DNA from 2 places in the Frankia sp. R43 genome. Region 2 is predicted to be linked to the other one. Evidence: riboswitches for the same ligand, from Rfam matches in the RefSeq annotation. Region 2 holds a riboswitch; the other holds the start of a gene.
What was found. Region 2 has a riboswitch for cobalamin ahead of metF (methylenetetrahydrofolate reductase [NAD(P)H]). Riboswitches for the same ligand answer to the same signal wherever they lie in the genome.

Region 1 (7,935 bases), on a different contig from region 2:
CAACAGCAATCGACACCTGGCGACGATATCGCCGTGGCCGTACCCGGCGGTAGCTGCCGTAGCCGCACCCGCGGCGGCTCGAAGAGCAAAGGATTCTGGTCGTCCGGGTCCGGGTGTCCGTCGCGAAATCACGCCCACCAAGATCAATAGTGCCGAGGGTGCGGCTGAGGCCGCCGCCGCTCGAAGATCATGGGATCTTGGTCGTCCCAACGGCCACTATCCTCGACTCTTGTCTGGTCGCAACGGCTTCCCGAGGCGCGGCCCGACGTCGCCGCTCGAAGATCATGGGATTCTGGTCGTGCCAACGACCGCTATCCTCAACTCTTGTCTGGTCGCAAGGGCTTCCCGAAGTTCGGGATTCTGTCTCAGGCGCCCTGACGGCCGGAATCCTCCGCTCCTGGGGATTACCGTGTCACACGTTTCCTACTTTGTCGGCTCGGGACGCCGGTTCGCGCTTTCGCCGGACTGCCCGCCACCACCTGCCCGAAGATACCGGCGACGGGTGGACGCGACGGAGCGGGACGACAGAGGAGATCATGTGATCAAACGGTTCCTGTTCGTCACCCGGGCGTGCGCGTCGGACCGGTTCGCCGCCGCCTGGCGTGCCGCCGTCGGCGCCGCGGCGACAGCCCCGCCGCCGGCTCGACCGCTGCGCCTGGCGGCCGGCACCGTGCTGGCCGAGGTCACCCCCGAGGCGCCGCACGACGGTGTCGGGCTGCAGTGGTTCGCGGACGAGGAGCACCTGCTGCGGTTCGAGGCCTGGTCGGCCTCGCCCGAGGGCGCGGCCGCGAACGCCCTGCTGGGCGAGGCGGTGGAGCTGGAGTCCACCGGCGTCGTGGTGGCACACGAGCATGTGATGCGCGGCGACGAATGGATACAGCGGCAGCGTCAGGACGGAGGCCCGGGCCTCAAACAGATGGCGCTGGCCCGCCGTGCCACCGATCTGACCCTCGCGCAGTTCTTCGACCGGTGGCGCAGTCGCGCCGGCACCGTCGGCGTGGTGCCGATTCCCGCCGAGGTCCGCGGGCTCGCCTACATCCAGAACCATCCCCTGCTGACCGTAGGTGCCGGTGCCGGTGCCGGTGCCGAGGCAGGCGCCGAGGCCGAATGGCCGTACGACGCGGTGAACGAGGTCTACTTCGACGACCTCGACGGCATCCGCCGGCGGATGGCCTGGTTCGCCGAGAACCTCGACCGCAACGAGGACGACCTCGTCCGGGAATCGTGCTTCGTCGCGGTGCGGGAGGAGATTCTCTGACGGCACCTGTGGCGGGCGTGGCACCTGGTGGGCGCGGCTTCCGCGGCCATCGTGGGCACGCTCAGCGCGTCGCCTCGTCCCACCGCGCCGCGTCGCCGTGGAGCTCGAAGGTCCGGGTGGTGGGGTCGAAACGCAGGTCGTCGCCGTCGAAGGTGGTGTTGACCGCGCCGGAGCCGATGACCTCCCGCGGGCTGCCGGTGTGGAGGTTGCCGGCGCGGTCGAGGAGCCAGACCTGGTCGGCGACCCGCAGCGACAGTTCCAGGTCGTGGGTGGAGACGACGACGGCGAGGTCGCGTTCGCGGGCGAGGCGGCGCATCAGCGCGGTGACGGTGACCCGGCTCGGCGCGTCGAGGAACGCGGTCGGCTCGTCGAGCAGGATCAGTGACGGTTCCTGCGCGAGTGCGCGGGCGATCATCACCCGTTGGCGTTCGCCGTCGGAGAGCTCGTCGGCGTCGCGGGTGGCGAGCTGGGACGCGCCGACGGCGGCCAGGGCCCAGCCGACGACGGCCCGGTCGGTGTCGGCGAGCCGGCCGGTAGGGCCGGTGTGTGGGTGGCGGCCGAGGCCGACGAGGTCGGCGGCGGTGAGCAGCCCGACCTGGACGCGGTCGGTGAGCACGGTGCTGACCTTCCGGGCCCGTTCGGCTCCGCTGAGCCGGTTGAGGTCCGATCCGTCGAGCAGGGCCCGCCCGGCCAGTGCCGGCTGCAGGCCGGCGAGGGTGCGCAGCAGGGTGGACTTGCCGATGCCGTTCGGGCCGAGCAGCACGGTGAGCTGCCCGCGGGGTGCGGTCGCGGTCAGGCCGTCGAGGACCCGGTGGCGCGCTCGGCGGCGGCGGTAGCCGACCGCGAGCCCGTCCAGGCACAGCCCGGGTGTTCCTGCCAGCCCCGGCGTCCCGGGCGTCCCCGGCGTCTCGAGTGGGCCTGGCGTCTCGGGTGGGCCTGGCGTCTCGGGTGGCACCGGTGGCACCGGAGCGGCGGCGGGCATCAGGCGGCCCCCGCCGCGGCGGCGCGGGCCCGCAGCAGCACCGCGATCACGATCGGAGCACCGAGCAGCGAGGTGACGACGTTGATCGGCAGCACCTGGTCGGTACCGGGCAGCTGCGCGGCGATCGAGCAGGCCAGCGCGACCAGCGCGCCGGTGAGCAGCGTCGCCGGGACGAGCAGCCGGTGGTCGGCGCTGCCGAGCAGGCGGCGGGCGATGTGCGGCACGGCGATGCCGAGGAAGGCGACGGGCCCGCAGAACGCGGTCACCGAGCCGGCGAGCACCGACGCGCCGACGAGGGTGACCACGCGGACCCGGCGCAGCCGCAGGCCGAGGGTGCGGGCGTAGTTCTCGCCGAGCAGCAGCGCGTTGAGCGGTTTGACGGTCAGCAGTGCGACGCCGAGCCCGACACCCACGATGGGCGTGAAGACGGCGAGATCGCTGTTGGACGTCCCGGAGAAGCTGCCCAGCGACCAGATCCAGTACTGGACGGCCCGCTCCGGCGCCGTCCAGGTGAGCAGCAGGCTGACCAGTGAGCTGACGGCGCTGTTCAGGATGACGCCGATGACGAGCAGGGTGACGACGGACCGCACCCACTGGGCGAGCACGAGCACGGCACCGAGGACGGCGGCGGCACCGACCGCCGCGGCGACGACCACCCCGAACCGGCCGCTGCCGGCGACACCGGCGGTGAACACTCCGGCGGAGCCGCCGACCCCGGCGACGACGGCGGCGACCCCGAAGCTGGCCCCGGAGCTGACGCCGAGGGAGTAGGGGTCGGCGAGCGGATTGCGGAACAGGGTCTGCATCTGCAGTCCGGCCACGCCGAGCGCCGCCCCGGCGAGTGCGGCGGTGAGCGCCCGAGGCAGCCGGATCTCGCGGATGACGATCGTCCACCGGTGGTCGTGCGGTTCGCTTCCGACGAGCACCCGCAGGGTCTCGTCGAGCGGGATGGAGACCGAGCCGACCGCCAGGGCCAGCAGGAACATCGCGACCAGGCCGGCGACGAGCCCGCCGAGGACGACCGCGGCACGGGCCCGACGCCGTCCGACGGCACCCGGACTGCCGCTGGCACTCGGACTGCCGCTGGCACCCTGGCTGCCGGCGGCGGCCCGGTTCGCGGATGCCAGCGAGGTCGCCGGCGCCACCGCGGGCACCGGTGCCTCCGATGACGCGGAGGCGACCGCTGGTGCTGCCACCACGGGTGGTGGTGTGGGGGCCGGGCCGGGAGGCGCCACCGGGTTGGTGGACGCCTCCGCGGCCGCTCTGAACAGCGCCGTCACTACTTCAGCTGCTGGTAGAAGGCGAACGTGTGGTTCGGGAAGGCGTCCGGGTGCAGGATGGCGGCGAGGTCACCGAGGACGAGATCGGGCCGGGCCACGCCGCGCTCCCGGTAGTCGTTGCCGCCGTCGGTGTTGGTGACGAGGTTGTTGTCCCACACCTGGCCGTCGCGGACGGCCGTGAGCTGGCCGTAGCGCGCGTCCTCGGCGGTGATGTCGCCCAGTTTCCTCCACTCGCCGTCGGCGAGCCAGATCTTCGCGCTGCCGGCCTTGGTGAAGACGGTCTCGAAGTCGAGCTCGAGGCTGCCGGCGTCCGTCGAGTCGGCCCAGGGGTAGCTGGCGCCGGCGTCGGCGAGCAGCTTGGCGACGTAGCTGCCACCCGAGGGCATGTACCAGGTGCCCTGGTACATGCTGCCGACCAGCACCGGCACCGCCTTCTCGTCCGGGACCTTGGCGGCGATCGCGTCGTAGTCGGTCTCGATCCTGTCGAAGACCTTGGTGGCCTTCTCCTCGTCGCCGGTGAACGCCGCCATGAACTTCACCCATTCGGCGCGCCCCAGCGGGTCGCCCTCGAGCCATTCGGCGTTGGCGACGACGGGAACGCCGGCGTCACGCAGCTTCTGGAACTCGGGGACGTCGTACCCGTCGGTCATCAGCACGTCCGGCGCCCCGGTGACGACCCGCTCGGTGTCGATCTGGCCGTTGCTGGCGTACTCGACGACCTTGCCCGCGTCGACGAGGCCGCGCACCTCCTTGTTGATCACATAGGTGCCGGTCGCCACCCCGGTGAGGACGTCGAGCCGGCCCAGGTCGGCCAGCAGCGGCAGGTGGGTCGTCGAGCCGGAGTAGAGGCTGGTGATCGGGGTCTCGATGCGCGGTGCGTCGGCCAGGTCACCGGTGAGCTCCGGCTTCGGGGTGCCGCACCGGTACAGCACGTACGACTCGGGCTTGCCGTCCGGGTACGGCTCCTTCACCGTGACGACCTGGTAGGCCTTCTCGTAGGTGATCGTGAAGTTCTTCGCGTACTCCAGCGTCGAATGCACCGGGAAGTAGTCGGTGTTCTCGTCGAACGAACTGACGCAGCCACGGGCGTCCGTGCCCGCGTCGGCGGCGGCCGGCGACGGATCGTCGTCGCCGCAGCCCGCCAGCAGTGCGGGGATGAGAAGGAGAGTGGCGCTCAGGGCCACCAGACGTGCGCGCATGCGGAGTGAAGCCGCCTTCCAGCACCTCGTGGACGGATTCGCGGGGGTGCCGTGGCCGGTCTCCTGGCTGACGGGTGGTGCGACACCGGCCGCCTTCCCAGGCGACGATTCCGACGCTCAGTGACTCCCCGACGGGCGGGGACTGGCCGGTGACATCCCGATAACAGTGGCGAGGGCCGCGCCGGTTCCACACCGGCTTCCCGAACACCACGGCGCGACGAACTGTACGAGAACGCCTGCATCATCTGCAAGGCGATGCAGACGATCTGCTCTGCGCGGGCCTGCTGCTCGGCCTGTCCTGGCTGCGCGGCGCCTCGCCGGTCACCCTCATCCTGGTCGGGACGGCGCTGACCTACCTGTTCCAGGCGCTCACCTCGACGATGCAGTACATCGCCAGCGAGAACCAGCTGGCCGAGATCGTCCGGTGGAGCTTCGGCAGCGTCAACGCGGCGACCTGGGGCCAGGTCGCCGCGGTCGGGGTGCCGGTCGGTGTCGCGCTGGTGCTGCTGACCGGACAGGCCGCCAACCTCAACGCGATCGCGTTCGCCGGCGACGACGCCGCGCGCAGCCTGGGTGTGGACGTCACCCGCACCCGGCTGGTGTGCAGCCTGCTGGCGGTGATGCTGGCCGCGGTCATCGTCAGCTTCACCGGCGTGATCGGATTCGTGGGGCTGGTCGCCCCGCACATCGCCCGGCTGATCGTCGGGGCCGATCACCGCTTCCTGCTGCCGTTCGCCGCGATCGCCGGTGCCCTGCTGGTACTGGCCGCCGACACCGCCGGGCGCACCCTGTTCGCCCCGGCCGTCATCCCGGTCGGGATCGTCGTCGCCTTCCTCGGGGCGCCGCTGTTCATCAACCTCGTCCTGACCCGCCGCAGGCAGTTCCTGTGAGCGCCCCGGCTGCGAGCACACCGCCGGTGACCGCGCCGGAGCCCACCCTCGACATCCGCGGCGCGTGTTTCGCCTACGGGCGCCGGATGGTGCTCACCGACCTGGACCTCACCGTGGCCCGGGGAACCGTCGTCGGCCTGCTCGGCCCGAACGGCAGCGGGAAGTCCACCCTCATCCGGGGCATCTGCCGCGTCCACCGGCCGAAGGCGGGAACGTTCCGGCTCGGTGACACTGACTTGCACCGGCTGGTGCCGCGGGAGCTCGCCCGGATCACCGCGTACGTCCCGCAGGGCTCGCCCGGCCCGTTCGCCCTGACCGTCACCGAGGCCGTCATGCTCGGCCGTACCCCGCACACCCGGCTGCGGCCGTCACGCGAGGACGCCCGCCACGTCCGCGAGGCGATGGAGCTGCTGGACCTCACCGCCCTCGCGGACCGGCATGTCGACGAGCTCTCCGGCGGCCAGGCACAGCGGGTCGTCATCGCCCGCGCCCTCGCCCAGCAGCCCCGGGTGCTGCTCCTGGACGAGCCGACCAGCGCCCTCGACCTGCGCCACCAGGTCGAGACCCTGCACCTCGTGCACACCCTGGCCGCCGAGCGCGACCTCCATGTGCTGATGGCCATTCACGACCTGAACCTCGCGGCGCGCTTCTGCCACCAGGTCGCCCTGTTGCACGGCGGCCGCGTCCTGACCACCGGAGCACCGGCCGACGTCTACCGCGCCGACGTCCTGGAGCAGGTCTACGGCCTGCCGGTGGAGGTCAGCCGCCACCGCGGCGTGCCCGAGATCCGGCCCCGTCTGCCCGAGACACGGCGGGCGGGGTCGTAGCGGGTGACGCCCGGGGCGTGGTGAGGATCCGGTAGGCCGGGCGCAGCACCTCGCGCAGATCGCCGAACGGTTCCACGACCAGCGGCCCGCACAGGTCCAGCAGGATGTCGGGACGTCCCGTGGGCCCGCTCCGGTCAGCCGTGCCTTCGCGGCGGCCTTCGGAGCCCGGCGACGTCCAGCTGGCCGGGTCCGGAGCCGTCCGTTGAGGATCCGGAGACGTCCAGAACCCGGCCGGGTCGGTCGGCGGCGCCGTGGCCGGCTGGACGTCGCCGGTCGCGGGGGCGGGGGAGCGTGGGCGCAGGTGCCGGATCTCGGTGAGCAGCGCGTCGCGTTCCCGGCCGCGCAGGGCGAGCAGGGTGAACGGGTCGGTGTCGATCGTTTCGGCGAGCTGGTGGCAGGCCGCGACGAGGTGGGCGCACGGCCGCTGCCAGTCGGTGCAGGTGCAGTCCATCGCCAGGTCGTCGGCGCGCTGCGGGAACAGGGTGAGCCCGCGGGCGGCGAACGTGTCCTCGATGTCCGCGGGCAGGGAGCCGGCCAGCAGCGCGGCGGCGTACCGGGCCTGGGCGGCCAGTGCGCCCGCGGCCTGGCTCCAGGCGTCGTCGCCGAAGGTCCGGACGGCAAGCCGGGGCTTGTGCAGGTCCTCGCCGCGGTCCCGGACCAGGGCGACGACGAGGTTGCCGGTGCGCCGCACGGTCAGGACCGCCTCGGTGCGGGCCAGGGCACGGCCGGCGCGCAGCGGCTCGGGCAGGGTCATGCCCTCGATCAGCTCGAGGAACCGTGCGGACCACCAGGCCCGGCGGCTCCGCTCCCGGTCCCGGTCCCGGCCCCGGTCCGGCTGGCCGCGGGTGGGCGGCTCAGCCATCGACGGCGTCGGGGGCGAGGGTGACGAGGTCCCGCAGCTCGTCGGTGGAGAGCGTGGCCAGCCAGCTCTCCCCGCCGCCGACGACGGTGCGGGCCAGCGCGGCCTTGTCGGTGAGGATGCGGTCGATCCTCTCCTCCAGGGTGCCCATGCACAGCAGGGTGCGGACCCACACGTCGCGACGCTGCCCGATGCGATGGGCGCGGTCGGTGGCCTGCGCCTGGGCCGCCGGGTTCCACCACCGGTCGATGTGGATGACGTGGTTCGCCGTGGTCAGGTTGATGCCGTTGCCGCCGGCTTTCAGCGAGAGGAGGAAGACCCCGGGCCCGGAGCTGGTCTGGAAGCGTTCGACCAGGGCGTCGCGCTCGGCGGCGCGCAGGCCGCCGTGCAGGAACGACACCTCCACCCCGAGCCGGGCGGACAGGTGCGGTGCGAGCATCGCCCCGAACCGGGCGAACTGGGTGAAGCACAGCGCGCGCTCGCCGTCCGCGACGATGCCGGTGAGCAGATCTTCCAGCCGGGCGAGCTTCCCGGAGCGGCCGGGCAGCGCCGAGGAGTCGCCGAGCAGGTGGGCCGGGTGGTTGCAGACCTGCTTGAGCCGGGTCATCGCGGCCAGCACCACGCCGCCCCGCCGCACGGT
Region 2 (7,935 bases):
ACCGTGACCCGGAGCTGATCGTCCGCAACACCGGCGGCGGGTACGCCCTGGAGTCGGCGGGGGACCTGGCGGCGGAGCGCGCGAACCTGCTCGGCAGGGCCGGCTGGGACGGGATCACCGCCGTGCGCGACGGGCAGGTGTACGTCACCAGCTCCTTCCCGATGAACGCCTGCTCGAAGATCATCGGATCGCTCTACCTCGCGAGCTGGCTGCACCCGGACAAGATGGCCGGCGTCGACCCCGACGCCGTGATGAAGGAGTGGATCGAGACCTACCAGGGCGTCTCGCTGCCGGACCCGGCCGCCTACCGCCTGCATGCCAGCGCCTGACCACGGCGTGGCGATGACCAGCGAAGCTCCGACGGCCGGTTCCACCGATTCGGCGGGACCGGCCGAGCCGCCGGAAGACGACCCGTTTCGTCTCGCCGCTCGTCGAGCCCGCCGCAAGATTCTCATTCTGGCCGCCGGGGCCCTGCTGCTGGCGGTGACCAGCGTCGCGGCGGTCTCGGTCGGCGCGAGCGGGGTGTCGCTGCGCGACGTCGGCTGGGCGCTGTGGACGCGGGCCTTCGGGATCACCATCGCGGCCGACGACCTCGCCACCCAGACCGTGGTGTGGGAGCTGCGCCTGCCGCGCATCGGGCTGGCCGTGGTCGCGGGGGCGGGTCTGGCCATCGCCGGAGTCGTGCTGCAGGGCCTGCTGCGCAACCCGATGGTCAGCCCGTTCACCCTGGGCATCTCCTCGGCCGCGGCGTTCGGCGCGTCCGTGACGATCCTGTTCGGCGACTCGACCGGGCGCGGCGACGTCACGATGGTGGCCACCGCGCTCGCGGCGGCGCTGCTCTGCGCGGGCCTGCTGCTCGGCCTGTCCTGGCTGCGCGGCGCCTCGCCGGTCACCCTCATCCTGGTCGGGACGGCGCTGACCTACCTGTTCCAGGCGCTAACCTCGACGATGCAGTACATCGCCAGCGAGAACCAGCTGGCCGAGATCGTCCGGTGGAGCTTCGGCAGCGTCAACGCGGCGACCTGGGGCCAGGTCGCCGCGGTCGGGGTGCCGGTCGGTGTCGCGCTGGTGCTGCTGACCGGACAGGCCGCCAACCTCAACGCGATCGCGTTCGCCGGCGACGACGCCGCGCGCAGCCTGGGTGTGGACGTCACCCGCACCCGGCTGGTGTGCAGCCTGCTGGCGGTGATGCTGGCCGCGGTCATCGTCAGCTTCACCGGCGTGATCGGATTCGTGGGGCTGGTCGCCCCGCACATCGCCCGGCTGATCGTCGGGGCCGATCACCGCTTCCTGCTGCCGTTCGCCGCGATCGCCGGTGCCCTGCTGGTACTGGCCGCCGACACCGCCGGGCGCACCCTGTTCGCCCCGGCCGTCATCCCGGTCGGGATCGTCGTCGCCTTCCTCGGGGCGCCGCTGTTCATCAACCTCGTCCTGACCCGCCGCAGGCAGTTCCTGTGAGCGCCCCGGCTGCGAGCACACCGCCGGTGACCGCGCCGGAGCCCACCCTCGACATCCGCGGCGCGTGTTTCGCCTACGGGCGGCGGACGGTGCTCACCGACCTGGACCTCACCGTGGCCCGGGGGACCGTCGTCGGCCTGCTCGGCCCGAACGGCAGCGGGAAGTCCACCCTCATCCGGGGCGTCTGCCGCGTCCACCGCCCGAAGGCGGGAACGTTCCGGCTCGGCGGAACCGACCTGCACCGGCTGGCGCCGCGGGAGCTCGCCCGGATCGCCGCGTACGTCCCGCAGGGATCGCCCGGCCCGTTCGCCCTGACCGTCACCGAGGCCGTCATGCTCGGACGTACCCCGCACACCCGGCTGCGGCCATCGCGCGAGGACGCCCGCCACGTCCGCGAGGCGATGGAACTGCTGGACCTCACCGGCCTCGCGGACCGACATGTCGACGAGCTCTCCGGCGGCCAGGCACAGCGGGTCGTCATCGCCCGCGCCCTGGCCCAACAGCCCCGGGTGCTGCTGCTGGACGAGCCGACCAGCGCCCTCGACCTGCGCCACCAGGTCGAGACCCTGCACCTCGTGCACACCCTGGCCACCGAGCGGGACCTCCATGTGCTGATGGCCATTCACGACCTGAACCTCGCGGCCCGCTTCTGCCACCAGGTCGCCCTGCTGCACGGCGGCCGCGTCCTGACAACCGGCGCACCGGCCGACGTCTACCGCGCCGATCTCCTGGAACGGGTCTACGGCCTGCCGGTGGAGATCAGCCGCCACGACGGTGTGCCCGAGGTCCGGCCCCGTCTGCCCGAGACACGGCGGGCGGGGCCGCACCGGCGTGGCGACGGATGACGGGGCGACATCTCGGGCCGGATTCGGCCCTCCGGCCTGCCTTCCTTGTCGGGTGTCGCTATTGCGCATAACCTGGCCGCGCCGTGGTGTTCGGGAAGCCGGTGTGAAGCCGGTGCGGCCCTCGCCACTGTGATCGGAAGTCGCTGGTCGTTCCGCGGTGACGCGGAGGTCACTGGGCTGTTCGCAGCCTGGGAAGGCCGGGTCGGTGACGCGTTTTCCGTCAGCCAGGAGACCGGCCACGGCACCGAATGATGCTTCCACGAGGTGCTGGAGGACGATCAGCGTGAGCCTGCCCGCGTGTCCGTGTCTCGGATGCCCGAGGCCCCTGCCCGGGATCTCCCGCCCGGCGGGCGCCCGTCCCACCACCGCCAGGTCTGAAGGGTGAGGACAGGTGTGAACGCCATGGGATCCGTCGAGGCGCGCCCGCGTGAAGAGCGCCGGCCGGCCACGATGAGCGACTTTCTCGCCTCGGGGGTGACGTCGTACTCGTTCGAGTTCTTCCCGCCGAAGACCCCCGACGGCGAACGCCATCTGTGGACGGCGCTGCGTGAGATCGAGGCGTTGCGGCCGTCGTTCGTGTCGGTCACCTACGGGGCCGGTGGGTCGACCCGGGAGGGAACGGTGCGCATCTCCGAGCGGATCGCGGCCGAGACGTCTCTCACCCCGATCGCGCACCTGACCGCCGTGAACCATTCGCGGGCCGAGCTGCGCCAGGTGATCGGCGGCTACGCGGGTGCGGGCATCCGCAACGTTCTCGCGCTGCGCGGTGACCCGCCCGGCGATCCGCTAGGTGAATGGGTGCGCCATCCCGACGGATTCACCCACGCGGACGAACTGGTGGCGTTCGTCCGGTCGCTCGGTGACTTCTGCGTCGGGGTGGCCGCGTTCCCGGACAAGCACCCGCGCTCGGCCGACCTGGATGCCGACGCTCGCGTGCTGGCCGGGAAGTTCCGAGCCGGCGCGGGATACGCCATCACCCAGTTCTTCTTCGAGGCCGATGACTACTTCCGCCTCGTCGAGCGGCTCGCGCGGCTGGGCCGTGACGAGCCGATCGTGCCCGGGGTGATGCCGGTGACCAACGTCGCGCAGATCACCCGGATGGCGCAGCTGTCCGGAGCGGCCTTCCCGCCCGCGTTGGCGCGGCGGCTGGAGGCGGTCGCCGAGGACGCTGCCGCGGTGCGCGAGATCGGGATCGAGGTCGCCACCGCGCTGTCCGCCCGGCTGCTCGCCGGCGGAGCTCCTGGCCTGCACTTCATCACGCTCAACCGGTCGACCGCGACCCGTGACGTGTACCGGAACCTCCTCGGCTCGGCAGCGGGTACGGCCGCCTGACCAGGCGCCGCGATCAGCACGGCACCTCGCCCTGGCCGGCACCTCCCGCCGCGGGCACGTCCCGCCGGCCGCCGCCGGGACATCTGCCAGGCGGCCGGACCGTTACCCACCTTCTGCGTCATCGACAGTGAGAGAGATATGACGTCATCTGAGGCCCCTGCGCACAGCGACTTCTCCCTGAGCCGGAACTACCTCGCGGCCAGGGGCGCCGCGGCGGATCCGGCCGCGCTGGCCTTCTTCTCCGGGCTGGATGTCGTCGCCTCGGTGGACCCCACCGTCGCCGCGAACACGGTGCAGGAGCTGGTCGACCAGCGCGCCAACATCAAACTGATCGCCAGCGAGAACTACGCGTCGCTCGCCGTGCAGCTCGCGCAGGGCAACCTGCTCACCGACAAGTACGCGGAAGGAATCGCCGGCCGGCGTTTCTACGCGGGTTGTGACAACGTCGACCGGATCGAATCCCTCGGCGCCGGCTACGCCCGGGAGCTGTTCGGCGCCGACCACGCCTACATCCAGCCGCACTCGGGTGCGGACGCCAACATCGTCGCGTTCCTCGCGATCCTGGCCGAGCGGGTCGAGTCGCGCCTGCTGGAGAAGTTCGCCCACAAGAACGCCGCCGAGTTCACCCCCACGGAATGGGGCCAGCTGCGAGCGGAACTGCACGAACAGCGGCTGCTCGGGATGGACTACTACTCCGGCGGCCACCTCACCCACGGCTATCGGCTCAACGTCTCCTCGCGGCTTTTCGACGCCCACCAGTACACCGTGGACCGCGAGACCAAACTCATCGACCTCGACGCGCTCCACCGCCAGCTGCACGAGGTCAGGCCGCTCATCCTGCTCGCCGGCTACAGCGCCTACTCGCGGCTCATCGACTTCGCCCGGCTGCGCGAGATGGCCGACGAGGTCGGCGCGGTGCTGATGGTCGACATGGCGCACTTCTCCGGGCTCGTCGCGGGCAAGGTGTTCACCGGCGACCACAACCCGGTGGCCCACGCGCACGTGGTGACCAGTACGACCCACAAGACCCTGCGCGGCCCGAGGGGTGGCTTCGTCCTCAGCACCGCCGAGTTCGCGGACGCGGTCGACAAGGGCTGCCCCTCGATTCTCGGCGGCCCGCTGCCGCATGTGATGGCGGCGAAGACCGTCGCCTTCCGCGAGGCGTTGGAGCCGGCCTTCGCCGACTACGCCGCGCGGATCGTCGAGAACGCCCGCCGGCTCGCGGAGCGGCTGGTGGAGCAGGGCCTGCCGGTGCTGACCGGCGGAACGGACAACCACCTCATCGTCGCCGACCTGACCACCTTCGGTCTCAGCGGCCGCCAGGCGGAGGCCGCGCTGCGGTCGATCGGCCTGACCCTCAACCGCAACGCCCTTCCCTTCGACCCCAACGGGCCGTGGTACACCACCGGGCTGCGGCTCGGCACCGCCGCGATCACCACGCTCGGCATGGGCGCCGACGAGGTGGACGAGATCGCCGACGTCGTCATCTCGACCCTGCGGGCCACCAAGGTCAGAGGAGTGGAGGGCACGGGGCGGCCGAGCAGGGCGCAGTTCGAGATCGAGGCGGGCGCCGCCCAGGCCGCACGAGCACGCGTCGCGGACCTGCTGTCCCGCTTCCCGGTGTATCCGGAGATCGATCTCGACGCGGCCGGCTGGCCGGCCGGGAATGTGACCGAGAACTGACTCGTCACGGTCAGGAAGCGGATTCATCCTGACCGGAACCGACGAAACACGACCACCCGCCCGGTCACGGTCCTGACCGAGCGGGTGCTCTCGTTGTCGACGACGGCTGGGCGAGATCAGGGCGGAGACATGCGCTGACGTCGGGGAATCAGCGGCGCGTGCGTCGCCGCTTGTTGACCCGGCGAGTCGCCTCACCGGTGGGACGGTTGGTGAGAAGCGTGAGAAGTCTCCGCCGAGGGCAGTCGAGCTCGGTCGCCGAGCATTCGGCACCGGGGCATTCCGGGCACGCCGGCAGCTGGAGCACGTGAAGCATCAGATCATCGAGACAGGCATCGAGAAGTTCCACGCGGTGCCGTAGTTCGTGCATTCGGGCGGACTGGGCGCCGAGCTGCCTGTGGTGGGCGCGCAGCTGTTCGTAGACGGCCGCTTCAAGGAGCACCATTTCGGTGCCGTCGATCTCGACCTGGAGCGGTTCGGGATGCTTACCCATCAGCCTCACCCATCCCGCATAAGACCAGCTCACATCTTCACATATGTTCTGCTGTGCAGGCGTGGCTCCGGTCGGCGATGTGGGCGATACCGCTCGGTCAGGTGATCGATGCGGTCCGGTGCGGCGCCGAGGTGTGGGGGCGGAGCGTTCTCGGTGCCCGGCCCCCACACCCGCGCGAGCGGGATAAGGCGGTCAGACCTGTGTGCGCACCTGACGGGCCGCGGCGACCAGGTTGGTGAGGGTCTCGCGTACCTCGGGGTAGCCGCGGGTCTTCAGCCCACAGTCGGGGTTGACCCACAGCCGCCGAGCCGGGAACACGTCGGTCGCGACCCGCAGGTGCTCGGTGATCTCCGCGACCGAGGGCACCCGCGGGGAGTGGATATCCCAGACGCCCGGGCCGACCTCGTTGGGGTAGTCGGCGCGGGCGAGGTCGGCGACGATCGCCATCTTCGAGCGGGCGGCTTCCAGGCTGATGACGTCGGCGTCCATATCGATGATGGCTTGGAGCACGTCGCCGAACTCGGCGTAGCACATGTGGGTGTGGATCTGGGTCTCGTCACGCACGCCGGAGGTGCTCAGCCGGAAGGACTCGACCGCCCACGCCAGGTAGTCGGCCCGGTCGGCGTTCCGCAGCGGCAGCGTCTCGCGCAGCGCGGGCTCGTCGACCTGGATCACCCGGATCCCGGCGGCCTCCAGATCGGTCACCTCGTCGCGCAGGGCGAGCGCGACCTGCCGCGCGGTGTCGGCCCGCGGCTGGTCGTCGCGGACGAACGACCAGGCCAGCATGGTGACCGGGCCGGTGAGCATTCCCTTCACCGGCTTGTCGGTGAGGCTCTGGGCGTAAGTGGCCCACTCGACGGTCATCGGCTTCGGGCGGGAGACATCGCCCAGGATGATCGGCGGGCGGACGTAGCGGGAGCCGTAGGACTGCACCCAGCCGTCGGTCGTCGCGAGGTAGCCGTCGAGCTGCTCGGCGAAGTACTGGACCATGTCGTTGCGCTCGGGCTCGCCGTGGACGAGGACGTCCAGGCCGAACTCCTCCTGCTCGGCGATCACGTCCCGGATCTCGTCGCGCATCGCGGCGAGGTAGCTGTCCGGGTTCAGGGTGCCGGCGCGCAGCGCGGCCCGTGCCTGGCGCAGGCCCGGGGTCTGCGGGAACGACCCGATGGTGGTCGTGGGCAGCAGGGGCAGGTTCAGCTGCTCGGACTGGATCTGGTCGCGCTTTCCGTAGGGGCTGGCCCGGTGCAGGTCCGCGTCGGTGACGGCGGCGGCCCGGTGCCGCACGGCGTCGACCCGTACCAGCGGTGACGCGGCGCGCGCGGCGAGCCGCTCGGCACGGGCGTTCACGGCGTCGGCGACGGCCGCGCGGCCGGCGGTCAGACCGCGGGTGAGGGTGACGATCTCGTCGAGTTTCTGCCGGGCGAACGCGAGCCAGCCGGCGATCTCCGGGTCCAGGTCACGCTCGAGAGCGACATCGAGCGGCACGTGCAGCAGCGAGCAGGACGCCGAGACGTCGACCCGCCCGGCCAGGCCCCGCAGGCTCTCCAGGGTGTCAAGGGCGGCGGCTAGGTCGGCGGCCCAGATGTTGTGACCGTTGACCACACCGGCGACCAGGCGTTTGCCTCCGAGGCCGCCGGCCGCGGTGAGGGCGGCCAGGTTCGCCGCCGCCGGGCCGACGAAGTCGAGCGCGACGCCGTCGAGGTCACTGTCACGCAGCACTGGCAGCGCGTCACCGACCCGGTCGAAGTAGGTGGCGAGCAGCAGCTTCGGCCGGTCCACCACGGCGGTCAGGGTGGCGTACGCGCCGCGCAGCGCGTCGAGGACGACCGCGGGCTGGTCCTGGACCAGGGCCGGCTCGTCGAGCTGGACCCACTCCGCGCCCGCGGCGCGCAGGCGCTGGAGCAGGTCGGCGTACAGCGGCACGATCCGGTCCAGCAGCGACAGCGGCTCGAAGCCCTCGCCGGCGTCCGCCGCGGGCTTCGCCAGCAGCAGGAAGGTCACCGGGCCGACCAGTACCGGGCGGGTGATCACACCGGCATCCCTGGCCTCGGCGAACTCACGCAGCGGCTTGTCCGGGTCCAGAGCGAAGGCGGTGTCCGGGCCGAGTTCGGGCACCAGGTAGTGGTA

Region 1: another riboswitch for cobalamin. It lies ahead of ACG83_RS20275 (ABC transporter substrate-binding protein); the one in region 2 lies ahead of metF (methylenetetrahydrofolate reductase [NAD(P)H]).

What each region holds. Positions count from the first base shown of each region.
Region 1 is NZ_LFCW01000004.1:705,457-713,391, reverse strand. It holds gene ACG83_RS20290 (EthD domain-containing protein) at 539-1,258, shown strand; gene ACG83_RS20285 (ABC transporter ATP-binding protein) at 1,320-2,213, opposite strand; gene ACG83_RS20280 (iron ABC transporter permease) at 2,240-3,520, opposite strand; gene ACG83_RS20275 (ABC transporter substrate-binding protein) at 3,520-4,719, opposite strand; cobalamin riboswitch at 4,755-4,946, opposite strand; gene ACG83_RS20270 (FecCD family ABC transporter permease) at 4,956-5,609, shown strand; gene ACG83_RS20265 (ABC transporter ATP-binding protein) at 5,606-6,436, shown strand; gene ACG83_RS20260 (hypothetical protein) at 6,369-7,298, opposite strand; gene ACG83_RS20255 (DEAD/DEAH box helicase) at 7,291-7,935, opposite strand, start outside.
Region 2 is NZ_LFCW01000002.1:237,201-245,135, forward strand. It holds gene ACG83_RS08605 (ABC transporter substrate-binding protein) at 1-329, shown strand, start outside; gene ACG83_RS08610 (iron ABC transporter permease) at 343-1,458, shown strand; gene ACG83_RS08615 (ABC transporter ATP-binding protein) at 1,455-2,303, shown strand; cobalamin riboswitch at 2,360-2,559, shown strand; gene metF (methylenetetrahydrofolate reductase [NAD(P)H]) at 2,754-3,635, shown strand; gene ACG83_RS08625 (glycine hydroxymethyltransferase) at 3,774-5,318, shown strand; gene ACG83_RS08630 (hypothetical protein) at 5,467-5,808, opposite strand; gene metE (5-methyltetrahydropteroyltriglutamate--homocysteine S-methyltransferase) at 6,001-7,935, opposite strand, start outside.